Duganella dendranthematis: one gene and its partner. The protein of the gene in region 2 interacts with the protein of the main gene of each other region in a pairwise test. Links are inferred from orthologs where the notes say so. Each region holds a gene or a part of one and is shown on either strand. Other genes may lie near its edges. The genes, in order: accC and ribD.

Evidence for each region.
Region 1: the proteins of ribD (region 2) and accC interact in binary tests that used the Escherichia coli proteins (3 or more experiments, as listed by UniProt). The link is inferred for Duganella dendranthematis from one-to-one orthologs.

The regions. Positions count from the first base shown.
Region 1 is NZ_CP051684.1:1,441,230-1,445,525, reverse strand. The notes cover bases 1-2,889. They hold accC (acetyl-CoA carboxylase biotin carboxylase subunit), read right to left. Parts: upstream 2,189-2,889; coding sequence 812-2,188; downstream 1-811. Other genes in these bases: aroQ (type II 3-dehydroquinate dehydratase), read right to left, coding at 2,851-2,889; accB (acetyl-CoA carboxylase biotin carboxyl carrier protein), read right to left, coding at 2,294-2,761; prmA (50S ribosomal protein L11 methyltransferase), read right to left, coding at 1-809. Also shown: more of aroQ, read right to left, coding at 2,890-3,288; HH213_RS06700 (TlpA family protein disulfide reductase), read right to left, coding at 3,373-3,915; HH213_RS06695 (hypothetical protein), read right to left, coding at 3,912-4,296. UniProt on the Escherichia coli protein: This protein is a component of the acetyl coenzyme A carboxylase complex; first, biotin carboxylase catalyzes the carboxylation of the carrier protein and then the transcarboxylase transfers the carboxyl group to form malonyl-CoA.
Region 2 is NZ_CP051684.1:4,446,080-4,454,567, reverse strand. The notes cover bases 3,060-5,855. They hold ribD (bifunctional diaminohydroxyphosphoribosylaminopyrimidine deaminase/5-amino-6-(5-phosphoribosylamino)uracil reductase RibD), read right to left. Parts: upstream 5,094-5,855; coding sequence 4,026-5,093; downstream 3,060-4,025. Other genes in these bases: HH213_RS20355 (type IV pilin protein), read right to left, coding at 5,698-5,855; HH213_RS20360 (GspH/FimT family pseudopilin), read right to left, coding at 5,165-5,701; HH213_RS20370 (riboflavin synthase), read right to left, coding at 3,382-4,017; HH213_RS20375 (mannitol dehydrogenase family protein), read left to right, coding at 3,060-3,381. Outside these bases: HH213_RS20390 (c-type cytochrome), read left to right, coding at 93-413; HH213_RS20385 (ROK family transcriptional regulator), read right to left, coding at 388-1,539; HH213_RS20380 (SemiSWEET transporter), read left to right, coding at 1,634-1,891; more of HH213_RS20375, read left to right, coding at 1,888-3,059; more of HH213_RS20355, read right to left, coding at 5,856-6,144; HH213_RS20350 (pilus assembly protein), read right to left, coding at 6,141-8,129; HH213_RS20345 (pilus assembly PilX family protein), read right to left, coding at 8,231-8,488. UniProt on the Escherichia coli protein: Converts 2,5-diamino-6-(ribosylamino)-4(3h)-pyrimidinone 5'-phosphate into 5-amino-6-(ribosylamino)-2,4(1h,3h)-pyrimidinedione 5'-phosphate.

The DNA of each region.
Region 1 (4,296 bases), 3.0 Mb from region 2 along the record:
CGCGCCAGCACGCCCGACAGGATCAGCGAACCGCCGTCGGCCACGCGGCCGGACAGCATCGGCGCCATCAGCTTCAGCGGGCTGGACAGGATGTTGGCGACCACGATGTCGAAACGCTGGGTCGCGTGCTGCGACTCGGCGAAGCTATCCGGCAGGAAGAATTCGATCTCGCAATGGTTGCGGACAGCATTGTCGGCCGCCGACTCGATCGCTTGCGGATCGATGTCCACGCCCACCACTTCGCCGGCGCCAACCTTCTTGGCCACCATGGCCAGGATGCCGGAACCGCAGCCGTAGTCCAGCACGGCCTTGCCCGGGGCCGGATTGGCCTCCAGCCACTCCATGCACAGACGGGTGGTCGGATGGCTGCCGGTGCCGAACGCCAGGCCTGGATCGAGTTCCAGGATCAGCGCGTCCGGATTCGGCGCTTCGTGCCACGACGGCACCACCCAGATGTTCTTGCCGATCGGAATAGGCGCGAACTGCGATTGGGTCAGACGCACCCAGTCCTGCTCCTCCACCTTGCGGGTGGTGAACTTCGGCAGGGTGGTCAGGCCGATCTGGCCGGCGGCGGCGGCCACGATCACGGCCTGGTCGTCATCTTCGTCGGTCAGGGCGACCACGCGGCTGTGATCCCACGCCGCTTCGGTCGGCTCCATGCCCGGCTCGCCGAACAGCGGCTTTTCCGCGTCGGTGCCTTCGTCCGCGTCTTCCACGGAAACCGACAGGGCGCCCACGTCCATCAGCGCCTCGGACAGGGCTTCAGCGTGGTCACGCGCGATTTCGATGACGATTTCAGTCCAGCTCATGTTTATTGCGCTTTCAAACTCAGTTTGTGCAGATCCGGCATATCCGCCAGTTTCTGTTCAAGGTAATGGATGTTGGTGCCGCCTTCGATGAAACGGGCGTCGACCATCAGCTCGCGGTGCAGCGGGATGTTGGTCGAGATGCCTTCGACAACCATCTCCGACAGCGCGATCTGCATGCGGCGGATGGCCTGCTCGCGGGTGGCGCCGTAGGTGATGACTTTGCCGATCATCGAATCGTAGTGCGGTGGCACATAATAGCCTGCGTACGAGTGGGAGTCGACGCGCACGCCCGGACCGCCCGGCACGTGCCAGGAAGTGATACGGCCTGGCGACGGCGTAAATTTAAATGGGTCTTCCGCGTTGATGCGGCACTCGATGGCGTGGCCGGACAGCATCACGTCGCGCTGGCGGAAGCGCAGCTTCTCGCCGCAGGCGATGCGGATCTGTTCCTGCACGATGTCGATGCCGGTGATCATTTCGGTGACCGGGTGTTCGACCTGCACGCGGGTGTTCATCTCGATGAAGTAGAACTCGCCGTTCTCATATAGGAACTCGAAGGTGCCGGCGCCGCGGTAGCCGATCTTGCGGCAGGCTTCAGCGCAGCGTTCGCCGACTTTTTCGATCAGCTTGCGTGGAATGCCGGGCGCCGGCGCTTCCTCGATGACCTTCTGGTGGCGGCGCTGCATCGAGCAGTCGCGTTCGCCCAGCCAGACGGCGTTTTTGTGTTCGTCGGCGAGGATCTGGATTTCCACGTGACGCGGATTTTCCAGGTACTTCTCCATGTAGACTTCCGGATTGCCGAAGGCGGTACCGGCTTCGGTCTTGGTCATCTGCACTGCGTTGATCAGCGCCGCTTCGGTATGCACTACGCGCATGCCGCGACCGCCACCACCACCGGCGGCCTTGATGATGACCGGGTAGCCGACCTTGCGGGCGATCTGCACGATGGCTTTCGGATCGTCCGGCAGTGCGCCTTCCGAGCCCGGCACGCACGGCACGCCGGCCTTGATCATGGTCTGCTTGGCGGTGACCTTGTCACCCATGGTGCGGATCGATTCCGAACGCGGGCCGATGAAGACGAAGCCCGATTTTTCCACGCGCTCGGCGAAGTCGGCGTTTTCCGACAGGAAGCCGTAGCCCGGGTGAATCGCTTCGGCGTCGGTCACTTCTGCGGCGCTGATGATGGCCGGCATGTTCAGATAGCTCAGCGACGATGGCGCCGGACCGATACAGACCGATTCATCGGCCAACTTCACGTATTTGGCGTCTTTGTCCGCTTCCGAGTGGACCACGACCGTCTTGATGCCCAGTTCGCGGCAAGCGCGCTGGATACGGAGGGCAATTTCGCCGCGGTTGGCAATGAGGATTTTTTCAAACATGATAGGTTCGCTATGTCTGTGAGCGCCGATTGGCTGCGTCAGGTGAGGAGGGATTGCGGACCAAGCAGGCGCGCCCGTCGCCGATGGGGAGGGCGCAGGCCTGTCTTAGCCGATCACAAACAGCGGTTGGCCGTACTCGACCGGCTGGCCGTTTTCGACGAGGATCTGGGTGATGGTGCCGGACTTGTCGGCATCGATTTCGTTCAGCAGCTTCATCGCTTCGATGATGCACAGGGTCTCGCCTTCCTTGACCGACTGGCCCACTTCCACGAATGCTGCCGCGCCGGGCGCAGACGAGCGGTAGAAGGTGCCGACCATCGGCGATTTGACGATGTGACCGGTTGGCTCGGCGGCCGCAGCTGGGGCTGGGGCGGCGGCTGCGGCGGCTGGCGCGGCGGACGGTGCGGCGCTGTATTGCGGGATGGCTTGCGGCTGCATCATGACCATCTGATTTTGCGGCAGCGCCGACGATTTGACGATGCGAACTTTGCTTTCGCCTTCGGTCACTTCGAGTTCGGCGATGTCCGATTCTGCGACCAAATCAATCAAGGTCTTCAGCTTGCGTAGATCCATGTAACCCCCAGAGGAATGTCTTTTAATATGAGTGAGCGGCGCCGTCTTGTGAACGTCACCGCGCTAAAAATGCGCGCAGATCGCGTAGGTTATCGCTTTTTAAGGACGAAGTCGATGGCAAACCGATATCCTTCGATACCCAGTCCGCAGATCGTCCCTACGGCGATCGCGCTCAGGAACGAATGGTGGCGAAACGACTCGCGCTGGTAAATATTCGAAATATGCACTTCCACAAACGGAATGGCTACCCCTGCCAGAGCGTCGCGCAAGGCCACGCTGGTGTGAGTCAGGCCGCCCGGATTGATGACGATGGCGTCCACGCCTTCGGTTCTGGCGGCATGGATGCGGTCGATCAGTGCGCCTTCGTGGTTGCTTTGGAAACAAGACAAGCTCGCGCCCGCTGCCTGGGCCTGGGCCTGGGCGGCGTGTTCGATGTCGGCCAATGTGCTAGCGCCGTAGACCTCGGGCTCCCGTGTCCCCAGCAAATTCAGGTTGGGGCCGTTGAGCAGTAGGAGGTTTTTTGCCATGATTCCTGAGCCTTCTCCGCGAAAGATCCGCATTTTGACGCCAACTACGGACATTTGGCAAGAGAAAAAAACTTGTGAAACTACTTATAGAGTTGCTAAATCTTTGCGCAGCTCGTCAAATTTGAGTTTGCCCAGGTAAGTCTTCTTGACCTGGCCATCGGCGCCGATCAGAACCGTGTAGGGCAGGCCGCCACCGCTGTTACCGAATTGGCGCGACAGCTCGGTGCCGCTCATGCCCGCCACCAGCACCGGATAGGTGATTTTATATTTGTCGCTAAATTCCGCGATATTTGACGGTGAATCAATGCCGATGCCGATAACTTGCAGCTTCTTGCCTTCTTCTCCGGCGGCCAGCGCCGACAGCTCCGGCATCTCCTGCACGCACGGACCGCACCACGGGGCCCAGAAATTGACCAGCATAGCCTTGCCTTTATATTGGGCCAGCGGGGTGGCGACACCCTTGGCGTCCGGCAGCGTTTGCTGATACAGGGCGGCTACCGGCGTGGTCACGCCGGCCGGGGCGGTGGCCGTGACCGGGGATTGTTCTTTGTGCAGGCCCAGGTAAGCGCCGGCGGCGGCAAAGACGACGGCGACAGCTATATAAACAGGCAGGTTCTTTTTGCTCATGGTGATGGTGGGTGAGTGCTGTTAACTAATAGGGCGCGCACGGCGGCAATGTCGGCGCGGGCCAGTTTGCCGTCGCCGCGGGTTTTGACGGCGCCGCGCAAATCGTCCAGCTCATATAAAGCAGCGTGCACGCCTTCCTTGTGCCACATGAAGCTGACGGTTTCGACCATGCCGTAACGCGGCCCCTTGAAGTGCGGCGTTTCCGAGATGTCGATTTGCAAATTCCGGTTCAGCAGGAAGATCTCGACTTCCTTGGCGCTGTCGGCAAACAGCTGCAAATGGATATCGTCGTGTGGACCGGCGGTGCCATTTAATACGGAGCCGCTCAGATATGGATGGAATTTTTGCAAGCCTTCCATGATGTCGACCGCCAGCGTGCGC
Region 2 (8,488 bases):
TGAAATCGACCATACTCATCCGTGCCTCAACGCTTTTTCTGGCTCTGCTGGCGGGGGCTGCCGCGCAGGCGCAGGACAATCGGCAAATCGCAATGGGCCAGCGCGTCTGGCAACAACGCTGCACCGAGTGCCATACGCTGGACGTCGACGACACCGGCCCGCACCATCGCGGCGTGTTCGGCCGCCGCGCCGGCAGCGTCAAGGGCTACGACTATTCGCGCGCGCTACGCAAGGCTAACCTGGTGTGGGACGAAACCTCGCTCGACCGCTGGCTGACCGATCCGGAAAAATTCCTCCCCGGCCAGAACATGGATTTCCGCGTGCGCAGCAAAGAAGAACGCGCCGCCCTGATCGCCTACCTGAAAAGCCTGTCGGCGCCGGCTGCCGCTAGCCCTGCAGCGGCGCAAAACTAGCATGCAGCGACAAATAGGCCGCGCCGATCACCTTGGCGTCGTCGCCGACCTCGCCGGCCTGTAGCTCGGGGCGCGCGGCGCCGGCCCAGTTATAGCGGCCCAGTTCCTGTTCCACCAGCGCCAGCAGTTGCGCCAGCAAGGCGCGGTCGCAACGGCCATCCACCACCACCCCGTCCAGATCAATCAAACAGGCCGCGCTACAGATGGCGTAGGCGATCGCATTGGCGGCCTCGGCCAGCCAGGCTTGCGTCAGCGGCAACCACGGCTGCTGCAAGGCGCGCTCATCGGCCATGGCGTCCGACGCCAGGGCGGCCGCTTCGTAGCGCTGTTCCAGCGTGACCAGCGAAGCCACGTTCAGCAACTGCGGCGGCGCACCGTCGCGCGCGGCCTGCATCGGCATCGAGCCGACCGCGCCGGAATTGCCATGCACGCCGGCATGCGGCCAGCCGTTGATGACCAGACTGCCGCCCGCCAGCGTATCCACGTAAATGTACAGGTAGCTGGCGAGGCCGCGGCCGCGGCCGACCAGCAATTCGGCCATACAGGCAGCGGCCGTATCCTTGGCCTGACTGACCGGCATCGGCGTCAACGCCTGCACCCGCTGGCCGATGGCCATGCCGCCCCACTCGGCCGCATCGGCAGCCGGCATGCGTAGCAGTTCTTCCCATTCACCAAAATTGCGCGGCGCCGACACGCCGACGCCGCACACGCGCGCCGCCGCTTCGGCCCCCAGTGTGGCCAGCATGCGCGCCAGTTGCTGCTCGATGGCCGGGAATATCAGTCCGGCGTCCGGGCTGGCGTAGGCCAGCTCCCAGCGCTCCAGCACCGTGCCGAGCAGATCCACCAGCACCACCTTCAGCATGCGGCGGCCGATCTGGATGCCGATCGCGTACGCTCCCAACGGATTCAGCGCAATCGGCTGCGACGGCTGGCCCACCTTGCCACGCTGCACCTCCAGCTTGCGCACCAGCTGCTCGTCCAGCAGCCGGTTGATGATGACCGACGCGGTTTGCGTGCTCAGTTCGGTCACGCGCGCCAGCTCGGCCTTGGCCAGGCTGCAGTGGCGGCGGATCTCGTGCAGCATGCGGCGCTCATTGGCGCCGAGCCGGCGTTGTGTTGGGTTCATGGCAAGAAATGGAAGGTTATTTTATTTGTGTAGTATAATTCTCGCTCAATTAATAAATCAAGTTGATTTATTAATTAAATACGAAAGGAGAACCATGCAAATTGATTCCAACCTTCTCGGCTTGATTGCCGCCGCCTGCACCACGCTCGCCTTTGTGCCGCAGGTAATCCTCATCTGGCGCCGCCGCTCGGCGGAAGGCGTCTCGACCGGCATGTACTGCGTCTTCTGCTTCGGTGTCTTCCTGTGGCTGATGTACGGCATCAGCATCAAGGCCTGGCCGATCGCCATCAACAACGGCATCACCCTCGTGCTCGCTTGCGCGGTGCTGATCATGAAATGGAGGTTCCGATGATGAACACCACGCCCCTGTCCAGCGCCACGCTGGACGCGCTGCAACGACACAACCCTGAGCTGGCCCTGCCCGGCTACGACCGCAGCAAGCTGAGCGCCGGCATCGCCCACATCGGCGTCGGCAACTTCCACCGCGTGCATCAGGCCGCCTACATTGACCAATGTCTGCACCTGCCGGGCCATGAAGACTGGGCCATCGTCGGCATCGGTCTGGGCGACAGCGAGCAGGCGCAAGCCAAAGCCGCCGCCTTCGCCCGGCAAGACGGCCTGTACACCGTGACCGAAACCGGCGCCGACGGCAGCGCCAACGCGCGCGTGATCGGCGCCATGATCGACTACCTGCATGCGCCGGCCGATCCGGAAGCAGTGCTGCGCTGCCTGAGCGATCCCGCCATCCGCATCGTCACGCTGACGATCACCGAAGGCGGCTACAACCTCAACGAAGCGACCGGCGAATTCCGCGTGACCGCGCCCGACATCGCCGCCGAACTGGCAGGCGGTGCACCGCGCTCGGCGTTTGCCTACCTGGTCGAATCGCTGCGCCGCCGGCGCGACAACGGCAGCGGCGGCTACACCGTGGTGTCCTGCGACAATCTGCGCCACAACGGCGACACCGCCCGTCTGGCCGTGCTGAGCTACGCGCAAGCGGTGGATGTGGAACTCGCCGACTGGATCGCCACCGAAGTGGCCTTCCCCAACAGCATGGTGGACCGCATCGCGCCCGGCATTCCGGCCGACCAGGCGGACGCGCTGAACAGCGCCAGCGGCGTCAACGACCAGATGCCAGCGCTGGCCGAACCGTACACGCAATGGGTGATCGAAGACCGCTTCAGCGCCGGCCGCCCCGATCTGGCCGCCGTCGGAGTCGAACTGCTGGACGACGTGACCCAGCACGAAGCGATCAAAGGCCGCATGCTGAACGCCTCGCACATGATGCTGGCGTATCCGGGCCTGCTGCTGGGCTACCGCACCGTACCGGAAGCCATAGCCGATGACGACCTGCGCCAGCTGCTGCACAACTTCATGGAACACGACGTCATGCCGCTGCTCGACGAGCCTGAAGGTTTGGTATTGGAGGATTACAAGAACAGCGTGCTGGAGCGCTTTAACAATCCGGCGATTGCCGACCAGCTGACGCGCGTGGCGCACGATGGCGCGGCGAAGATTCCGGTGTTTTATACCGCCACCGTCAAGGGCATGCTGAGCCGAGGCTTCAACTGCCGCCGCGTGGCCTTCCTGCTGGCCTGTTTCCGTTTGTATCTGAATGGACTGGATGCGCGCGGCGACCGCTACGACGTCAACGAACCGCGCCTGAGCAATGCGGACTGGTCGCTGGTGCGCAACGGCCCGCCCTCGGCGATTCTCGACCTGAGCTGCTTCCGCGGCATGAAGTTGACGCAGCACGCCCGCATGGTCACCACCTACAACAGCTTGTGGATGGCGGTCACGCGCAGCGGTGTGCGCGCAACCTTGCAATCGCTGATGAAGTAATTATTTGGTGGCGGCGCCAACCGACACCATGCGCTCGACGTAACGGGCGATCAGGTCGATTTCCAAATTGACCTTGGCGTCGACTTTCAGGTGCTTCAGGGTGGTGACGGCGATGGTGTGCGGGATCAGGTTGATCGAGAACTGGCACACCAGGTCGGCGCCGATGCCGATATCGGTCACGCGGTTGACGGTCAGCGACACGCCATTGACCACGATCGAGCCTTTGTAGGCCAGGAACTTGGCCAGCTCGTGCGGCGATTCGATCACCAGTTCCCACGATTCGCCCACCGGCTCGAACTTGCGCACCACACCCAGACCGTCAACGTGGCCGGACACCAGATGACCGCCCAGGCGCTCGTTCAGCGTCAGCGCTTTTTCCAGGTTGACCTCGGTGGTCGTATCCAGCCCGACAGTCTTGTTCAGGCTTTCGCGCGAGACGTCGACGCGGAAATTGGTGGCGTCCTTCTCCACCACCGTCATGCAGGCGCCGTTGATGGCGATCGAATCGCCCAGGCCGACGTCAGCCAGCGGCAGGCCGCCGGCGTTGATGTCCAGGCGCACGCCTGCGAAAGAGCCGCCTTCCAGCGGTTTGACCGATTCAATTTTGCCGACAGCGGCGACGATACCAGTAAACATAGTTTTTCCTAATGAGTGAAGCGGGCAAGGATACGCAAATCTTCGCCGATCTGCTTAACCTCGTGAAATTTCAACATTTTCTTGTTGGCCAGGTCGGTCAGCGCCGGCAGGGCAAACATGCCTTGCGCGTCGCCGATCAGCGCCGGCGCCAGATACACCAGCAGCTCATCGACGCAGCCTTCGCGGATCAGCGAACCGTTCAACTTGCCGCCGGCTTCGACGTGCAGCTCGTTGATCTGGCGGCGGCCCAGCTCGCGCATCAGTTCGGGCAGATCGACCTTGCCGCTGGCGTTGGGCAGCACGATGACGTCGTGACCGGCGGCGGCCAGCGCGGCTTCCTTCTCCGAATGGCGCACGGCGGCCACGATCCACGTCCCGCCTCCCTCCAATATTTTGGCGGAAAGGTCAATATCAAGCCGGCTATCGACCACGATGCGGCGCGGCTGGCGCGGGGTCTCGACGGCGCGCACGTTCAGTTGCGGATTATCGGCCTTGACGGTGCCGATGCCGGTCAGGATGGCGTCGGCGCGCGCGCGCCAGTGGTGGCCGTCGGCACGCGCTTCCGGACCAGTGATCCACTGGCTGACGCCGTTGTGCAGCGCTGTCATGCCGTCCAGGCTGGCGGCGGTTTTCATGCGCACCCACGGCAGACCGCGCGTCATGCGCGAGAAAAAGCCGATGTTCAGTTCATACGCCTGTTCGGCCAGCAAGCCGACGCTGGTCTCGATGCCATGGGCGGCAAGCTTGGCCAAGCCCTGCCCGGCCACCAGCGGGTTCGGATCTTCCATCGCCGCCACCACGCGGCCGAGGCCGGCACGCACCAGCGCGTCCGAGCATGGCGGAGTGCGGCCGTGGTGATTGCACGGCTCCAGCGTCACGTAGGCAGTGGCGCCGCGCACGTCGTGGCCGCGCGCCTGCGCATCCTTCAGCGCCTGAATTTCGGCGTGGTCGCTGCCGGCCTGTTGCGTGACGCCGGCGCCGATCACTTGGCCGTCGCGCACGATCACGCAACCGATGTGCGGATTCGGCGCGGTGCTGTACAGGCCCTTTGCGGCCCATTCCAGCGCCAGCGTCATGCCTTCAAGATCGTTAAGGATGTTCACATTGTTCCTGCCGAGTTGGGTATCGCGCCATTATAAAGGCTAGTTCAATCGTCGGCTCCGGTGCAGTTGGCAGAGGCGGTGGCGGGATCGCAGACGCGCACGCGGCCCAGCATGTTGATCTTGATATGGCGCGCCTGGTCGCCCTGCGTCAGCGATAGCGTGCCCCAGCGGGCGGCGATGCTGTTGCCGGCGGCACAAGTACGGCCGGTGCCGTTGTAGGCCAGATAGGCCGGGCTATTGCCAGAAGTGAATTTGGAGGTAATGACGATGTCGGTGCGCAGCGGGTCGTGGCGGTAAAGGATTTTTTCCTCCGCGTCTGGCCGGCGGTTGCCGTTTTGGTCGAGGAACACGACCCAGCCGCTTTGCCATTCCTGTTGCAGCGGCGCCATCAGCACCTTGCTGCCGCGCGCCAACGCTTGCGTGCGGGTCAGGTCGATGGCAGCCAGCAAGTCGTTGACGGCTGCTTGCAGGCGCAGGCGTTGCAGCGACTGGTGGAATGACGGCGCCGCAGCGCCGAGCAGCACGCTGGCGATGACCAACATGATCAGCAACTCGATCAGCGTGAGGCCGGCATGTTTCATAGCCAGCATCCGGAGGCCGGGCCGCTGGCGAGGCGCAGGCCGTTGCTGGTCAACATCAGCGTCTGGCAGTCGTCGTCGCGAAAGTGCGCATCGACTGCGCGGGTGCCGGGCGTGGCGACGATTTGCACGCATTCCCGGATGGTCTCGCCGTTGCAGGCCTTGCCTTCGATTTCGTAGGCGCTGCTTTGTGGCTTGGCACCGCTCCACCACTGGAAAAGTCGGGCCTCCGGTTCGCTGCTGCTGGCCGAGAATGCGATGTAGGTGTTGTTCTGCGAATGAAAGCGCTCTTGCTGCATCATCAGCTTGAGCAACGCCGATTGCGCTTCGCCGCGCTTGGTTCGGATGATGTGCTGCTGATACGCCGGCATGGCCTGGGCTGCCAGCACGGCCAGGATCACCAGCACCACCAGCAATTCGATCAGGCTGAAGCCGTTGGCTTTCATTTCGCGGCCTCGTGCAATTCGTGCCAATTACTGATTTCGCGCCAGCTCAACCGCCCCGTGCGGCGCGTGCTTTTGACGCTGCCAATCGGCGCCACCTGCCCTGCTCCCGCGACCTGCACCAGCGCTGACTTCTTTGTTTGCAGAAGGCGTCCCGTGGCATCGCGCGGCCCCGCCATCGCTGATTGCGGAAGCAACAGCGGCAGCGGCGTGTACTCGGGCAGCATCAGGCCGACAATCGCATCGTTGTTTGGCAAGATGGCGGTGAAGCGGCCGTCATCCGGCAGTCCGGTCACTGCGCTCAGCGCGTAGCTGCGGCTGCGCGTGGCCGCGCACATATCAGCGCCGGGCAACACAGTGTTGAACAGCACCGCGCCGTCGGTTAGCACGCCGGCATTGATACTGCGCTCGTTGGTCTGCACAAAGTCGACGTACCAGCCCTTGCTCTGCGCATCCATGAGGGCGCCGCTGATGCTGAGCAATGCGCCGCTCCCGTCGAGGAAACGCGGCGTCAGTTGCTTGCGGCCAGTAATCACTTCCTGCGGCGTCTGCAGGCTGTCGATGATGCCGTAGTACGATTGCGTGACAGGCGACGCGCTGCGGTCGGCTTTTTCTATCAGCCTCCCGGTGCCGAACAGGATGACATAGCCGCGCACCTTGGCGTAGGCCAGCAAAGGCTGCTCAGTGATCGGTTGGCGCTGGCCCTGCGCGTCACGCGCCACGAACAGCGGTTTCCCGATGGCGTCGGGCCACGGTGCCTTGCCGCTGAAATCGAAACGCCACAGGTTGCCCTGCTGATCACCGGCGTAGGCGTACAACAAGGCGCCCTCGCTGTCTTTCAGCAGCACCGGCGCGCTGAGTGCGCTGGCGAGCGTGGTAACGCGGTAGTAGTTGGTGTTGAGCTTCCAGCCCTGGTCGCGGGGTTTGTCGAGGGCCAGCAGAAACAGCGCGCCGTCGCCATCGTTGTTGATGCCGCTGGCGACGATGGCGAAGTAACGCAACCCGCCGGCTTGCACGCGCACTTGTGCGATCTGCGGCATGGTGATGACGTTGCCCATTAAGACATCGTCGCGGTCGGTAAATTCCCACAGCGCGCCGAGGCCGGCGGCGAAGTGTGTTGGGTCCGTGACGTCCAGCGCGAATACGCCGTGAGCGCCGCCGCCCATGGCGGAGATGAGTATGGTTTTTTGTTTGCCGTTGATGCTGACTTGGCCGGTACTTGCCGGGCCGTCAACGTAAGCGCGGTGGACGTAGGTGGGTTTGGTCAGGTGGTGCAGTTGGGCGACCAGCACGTCCGGCACATAGGCGAAGAGTTCGATGCCGGTGATGGCGTCGAAAGCGTGCAGCATGCCGTCGTTGGCGCCGAGGTAGACCGCTTCGCGGTGGTCGATGGCGCCGACGTAGACGGCTGTGCTATGGACTGCGTCGCCGAGAATGCTGGTGCGTTGGCGGAATGGTTTGCCTTCCAGTGTGCGGTCGCCGCGCAGGTAATTGAGGCGTTGTTCGCCGGCGTTGTCGGACTGATTGAGCGCGGCTTGCTGTTCGGCCGAGAGCGTCTGCCAGGTGAAGGGCGTCATGGTCAGCACGCCGTTGGGCTGAATGATGGCGGTGTAGATGTTGCGCTGTTCCGGCGTCGGCGTTGGCGGCTGCCCGGTGCTGCCGGTGAGAATGGCGCCAGCGTCCCAAGCCAGCACAGATTCCCCACCGCTGCCCGCCGCACCAGCCGGCAAGATGTAACGCGAGAAATGGCCGCTCCAGTCGCCAATGTCCATCGTGGACTGATACAGGTCGCCAGCGCTGGGCGGCGACGGTGGCGAGGCCGACACAGACGCCGCAGCCGGCCGCAGCAACATCGGCCCGTTTGCCGTCCCGCCCACCACCTTGCCTGGCTTGCACGCCGCCGCCAGCGGCTGGCTGTCGATATCCACCGCCGGCGCGGCGTGCGCTGGCGCGCCGACGCACTTCGCCAAGACGAGCAACAAAACCATCCAGCACCGTCGCCAGGGCGTCGCTCGTGACAACTGTCGACCGTGTGATCCTCTTGGACCTCGCTGGCCTTGCCCGCCTTGCCCCATCCGCATCAATTTGCTCATGGCTTCTCCTCTGGCTTGCTGAATACGCTTTGCAAAACCACATCCGTCCCCGGCTTGGCGCCGAAGCCAATGGCGGTGACGCGGTAGCAGTACTGCGGCCTGGCACTCGCCGACGCGTCATCACCCGGCTGATGGCACTCCATCCGCTCAATCAGATAGCGCGGCTTCTTGAACGGCAGAAAGCCTTCACCAGTCGGCAGGGCCGCTGCCGTGTACGCACCATGCGTCACCGTGCATGCACCATCGTCCGCGAC